Regions from separate parts of the Faecalibacterium sp. BIOML-A4 genome, predicted to be linked through region 1. Evidence: predicted binding sites of a transcription regulator. Region 1 holds the regulator's gene; the other holds the start of a gene.
The links. The regulator Rex, encoded in region 1, represses fermentation and respiration genes when NADH is low (regulators of the CRP and FNR family bind a similar motif). The targets are predictions, from matches to a motif close to ATTGTTAANNNNTTAACAAT.
Positions count from the first base shown of each region.

Region 2: a site for Rex is predicted at 1,241-1,260, ahead of fucO (lactaldehyde reductase). Genes of this name have one in related genera too.

Region 1 is NZ_WKZG01000016.1:97,396-99,792, forward strand. Features, by position in the region: gene GKG34_RS11465 (thymidine kinase) at 160-777, opposite strand; gene GKG34_RS11470 (redox-sensing transcriptional repressor Rex) at 1,028-1,669, opposite strand; gene GKG34_RS11475 (ATP-dependent Clp protease proteolytic subunit) at 1,931-2,397, shown strand, end outside.
Region 2 is NZ_WKZG01000003.1:119,945-122,341, reverse strand. Features, by position in the region: gene GKG34_RS03335 (ABC transporter ATP-binding protein) at 1-699, opposite strand, end outside; gene GKG34_RS03340 (ABC-2 transporter permease) at 1-4, opposite strand, end outside; gene GKG34_RS03330 (GntR family transcriptional regulator) at 692-1,069, opposite strand; gene fucO (lactaldehyde reductase) at 1,330-2,397, shown strand, end outside.

The sequences.
Region 1 (2,397 bases):
GGTCTGCAGACATGGAAATCGGTGCTTCTTCGCCCTTTTGGGGGGTGAAAAAGCACCGACAGCGACATATTTTGCGCTGCTGCGTGGACTGCGCCTGTGGGCCGGGGATAAAAAAGAAAGGCTGCCGTGTCGTTGAACACAGCAGCCTTGTATACAAGTTTATTCGACCCGCGAAGCAGCTTTTTCGGCGTAGAACGCACGCTTTGCCTTGAAATAGCACTGGGGGCACATGCTCACGTACTGCACATCGTTTTCCAAATCGATGGCCACCTGCTCGCCCTCAAAGACGAATCTGCCGTTCACCTTGCGGCAGTTACAGATGGCCTTGCGGCCGCAGGTGCAGATGGTTTTCATCTCCTCGATGGTGTGGGCCAGCTCCAGCAGGCGGGTAGAGCCGGGAAAGCCCTTGAGCGAAAAATCTGCCCGCAGGCCGTAGCAGATCACTGGAATGTTCAGGTCCACCGTTACCATGAACAGCTGTTCTGCCTGCTGCGCAGTGAAAAACTGGCTCTCGTCGCACAGCACGCAGGCCAGCGGCGCACCGTCAGCGTTGGCCGTGCGCACGGCCTCGAACACGTCCGTCTCCGGCGGGATCAGCAGATCAGCCTTGCGGCGCACGCCCAGACGGCTCACCAGCTCACCGCCGCCCTTGGTGTCCACCTGTGGCTTGAGGATCAGCACCCGCATCCCCTGTTCTTCGTAGTTGTGGGCTACCTGCATCAGGGCGGTGCTTTTGCCGCTGTTCATTGCGCCGTAGCGGAAATACAGTTTTGCCATTTGAAAAACTCTCCTTACAGAAAGAACCCTCTCAGCCAAAGCCTGACGGCTTTGCCAGCTCCCCCGATGGGGGAGCTTTTCTGCATCTTCCGGGCAGGCTGTCCTTCGCCGGAGAAGCAGAAACTTTCCCGTCCCCACTCATAAAGCTCCCCTTTCGGGGGAGCTGTTGAGCGTATGCGAGACTGAGAGGGTTCAGCGGCATCTCAGGCTTTGACTGAGAGGGTTCTCTTATTACTTATAATAGGTACGTTCAGTCCTGATTGCGCAGGCGGTAGCCAAGGCTCATCAGGCTGTCGCCCAGATGGACGTTCTCCACCACCACATCGGGATACGGCACAGAGAGGTCATAGTGGGAGAAGTTCCAGAAGCCCTCGATGCCCAGATCCACCAGACGGCCGCTGACCTGTTCCGCACCGTCGCGGGGCACACAGAGCACTGCGACCTTGGGGTGATGCTCGGCACAGAAAGACTCCAGCTCGTCGATATGGCGGATCTGGATGCCGCTGATCTCCTTGCCCACCTCGCTCTGTGCCACATCAAAGGCGGCGATCAGGCGGTAGCCGTTGGTATCGGTGGTGATAAAGCGGCTCACTGCCTTGCCCAGACGGCCGCAGCCGATCAGGATGGTGGGCAGGCGGTCACCGTTGCCGAACAGCAGGCCTTCCAGAATGGAGAGCAGGTTTTCCACCGAGTAGCCGATGCCCTGCCGGCCATTCACATCGCCGATGCAGTTGAAGTCCTGCCGTACCTGCGAAGCGGTGGTGCCCATCTGAGCAGCCAGCTCGCGGGAGGAAATGCTGTTGATGCCGTCTGCCTGCAGAGAGCACAGATAGCGGTAATATTTGGGAAGACGCTTGATAACGGGAAGCGAAGCCCTTGCAGGAGTGTTCATAGAATACTTTCTCCTTTCGCTCTATCGCAGTACTTGCCGCAGCTGCCTGCTTTACAGATGCGGCGCAGAGAAACCCCGATCCGTTTACGGGTCCATATTGCAGATATTACAGTCAATTATTTAAAGTATACTGCACCGATGGAGAATGTCAAATCATTCTCAAAAAATTTTTATGAAATGTTACCGCTTTTTTGCTGCAGTGGGTCTGCATAGCCCGGCACAGGCTGGGGAATGCTGACAGAAAACGCAGGAGGAAAGCATATGAATGATGAAACGCAGCTGACCGACGCGCGTCGGCTGGAAAAGGAAGAGATCGAAGATCTGGGCACGGTCACGCTGGCCCGCGGGGAGCATGTGATCCACTGCCTGACCGTCATCGGCCAGATCGAAGGCCATTCGGAAGCGCCGCAGGGCCAGAAGACCACGAAGTACGAGCATGTCATCCCGCAGCTGGTGGCCGCGCAGGAGGATCCTCGCATCGAAGGTCTGCTGGTGTTGCTGAACACGGTAGGTGGTGATGTGGAAGCGGGCCTTGCGCTGGCGGAGCTGATCGCCAGCGTGTCCAAACCCAGTGCAACGCTGGTGCTGGGCGGCGGGCACTCCATCGGCATCCCGCTTGCCGTCAGCGCCCGGCGCAGCTTCATCGTGCCCACAGCCACCATGACCGTGCACCCGGTGCGGCATTCCGGCGTCATTCTGGGGGTGCCGCAGACCATGCGCAGCTTTGA
Region 2 (2,397 bases), on a different contig from region 1:
GCATTTGAATACCTCCCGGAAATATGCATCCACGCTCATGCCCTCGGTCTCGCGCAGCTCTTCGGCATTGCGGTGGGCGAACACCCGGCCATCCTTCAAAAAGACGGCTTCGTCCAGAATGGGCTCGATATCGCCGATGAGGTGGGTGGATAGAATGACGGTCGCATCCCGGCTGTAGTTGTTCAGGATGGTGCTCAGGATGTAGTCCCGGGCGGCAGGGTCCACGCCGCCAATGGGCTCATCCAGCAGGTAGAGCTTTGCGGCGCGGCTCATGGCCAGGATCAGCTGCACCTTTTCCTTGCTGCCCTTGGAGAGGGTCTTGAGCCGCGCCTTCGGTTCCAGTTCCAGCCGGGCCAGCATTTCGTTCGCCTTGGCGGGGTCAAAATCGGCATAAAATTCGCGGAACATTTCCACCAGCTGCTCCACACGCATCCAGTCCGGCAGCCAGTCGGCGTCCGGCAGATAGGACACGATGGCTTTGGTGTCCGGCCCGGGGGTCATGCCGGCGATCCGGATGCTGCCTGCACTGGGCTGCAGCAGACCGTTCGCCAGCTTGATGAGGGTGGTCTTGCCGCTGCCGTTGGGGCCAAGCAGACCCACGATGCGGCCAAAGCCGATGTGCAGGTCTACATTTTCCAGTGCGGTCTTATCCTTCTGGTAGCACTTGGTCAGTGCTTCACAGCTCAAAAGTTCATTCATTGCGGTCCTCCTTTGCGTCCCAGTGTTCCAAAAGCGCGGCTGCCTGTGCGGGACTGTAGCCGATGCCGCGCATCTTTTCCAGAAAATCCGACGCCAGCGTCCGGGCGGTGTCGGCACGAAGTTGTTCGATCAATGCAGTATCCTCCGTAACATAGCGGCCTGCGGTGCGTTCGGTGTGCACCAGACCTTCCGTCTCCAGCTGGGCAAGGGCCCGCTGCATCGTGTTTGGGTTCACCCCGGCGGCTGCGGCCAGATCCCGTACCGAATCCAGATGCCCGCCCGGCGGGTAGGTGCCGGCCAGGATCCGGGCCTTGAGCCGTTCCACAAGCTGGGCATAGATCGGGCGGCTGGCATCAAACTGTTCGCCCATGGTATCATCTCCTTGTCTTGCTGTATTAAGCGCTTGATACAATAATACACGATTTGCTCTGTTTGTCAAGGGGAAAAAGAAAAAACACCATAAAACTGTGGGAAGTTGGAAAAAGTGCCCATAAAACACTGCACATTGATAAAAAATTACAATAAATTCAAACAATTTCACATTGCAAAGCTTTTGACAATGTGCTATGCTGAAAAACAAAGAGCTCCGCCCGGAAAGCGGCGGAAAAGAGATTTGGAGGAAAAATAACTATGGCTGACCGCATCGTTCTGAATACCATCTCCTACCATGGCCACGGTGCCATTGAGAACATCGTTCCCGAACTGACCGCCCGCGGCTACAAGAAGGCATTCGTCTGCTCCGATCCCGACCTGATCAAGTTCGGCGTCACCAAGAAGGTCACCGATCTGCTGGATGCTGCAAACTTTGCCTATGCTGTTTACAGTGAGATCAAGCCCAACCCCACCATCGCCAACGTGCAGGACGGCGTGGCCGCTTTCAAGGCTGCCGAGGCTGACTGCATCGTGACCATCGGCGGCGGCTCCTCCATGGATACCGCAAAGGCCATCGGCATCATCATCAATAACCCCGAGTTTGCGGATGTCCGCTCTCTGGAAGGCGTTGCTCCCACCAAGAAGCACGCTGTGTTCACCATCGCTGTTCCCACCACCGCCGGCACTGCTGCCGAGGTCACCATCAACTACGTCATCACCGATGTGGAGAAAAAGCGCAAGTTCGTCTGCGTGGATACCAACGATATCCCCGAGATCGCCGTGGTCGATCCCGATATGATGTCCTCCATGCCCAAGGGCCTGACCGCCGCCACCGGCATGGACGCTCTGACCCACGCCATCGAGGGCTACATCACCAAGGGCCACTGCGTCATCTCCGATATGTTCCATCTGGAAGCCATCAAGCTCATCAGCCAGAGCCTGCGCGGCGCAGTGCAGAACACCCCGGAAGGCCGCGAGGGCATGGCTCTGGGCCAGTACATCGCCGGCATGGGCTTCTCCAATGTGGGTCTGGGCATCGTCCACTCCATGGCACACGGCCTGTCCGCTCTGTATGACACCCCGCACGGTGTGGCCTGCGCCATCCTGCTGCCGGTGGGTCTGGAGTACAACAAGTCCGTTGCCGGTGAGCGCTACCGCGCCGTGGGCAAGGCCATGGGCGTTGTGGGCATCGATGAGATGAACGATGTGGAAGCCGCTGACGCAACCATCGCCGCCGTCAAGCAGCTGAGCGCAGACGTGGGCATCCCCGCAAATCTGCACGGCATCCTGAAGGAAGAGGATATCCAGTTCCTCGCCGAGTCCGCA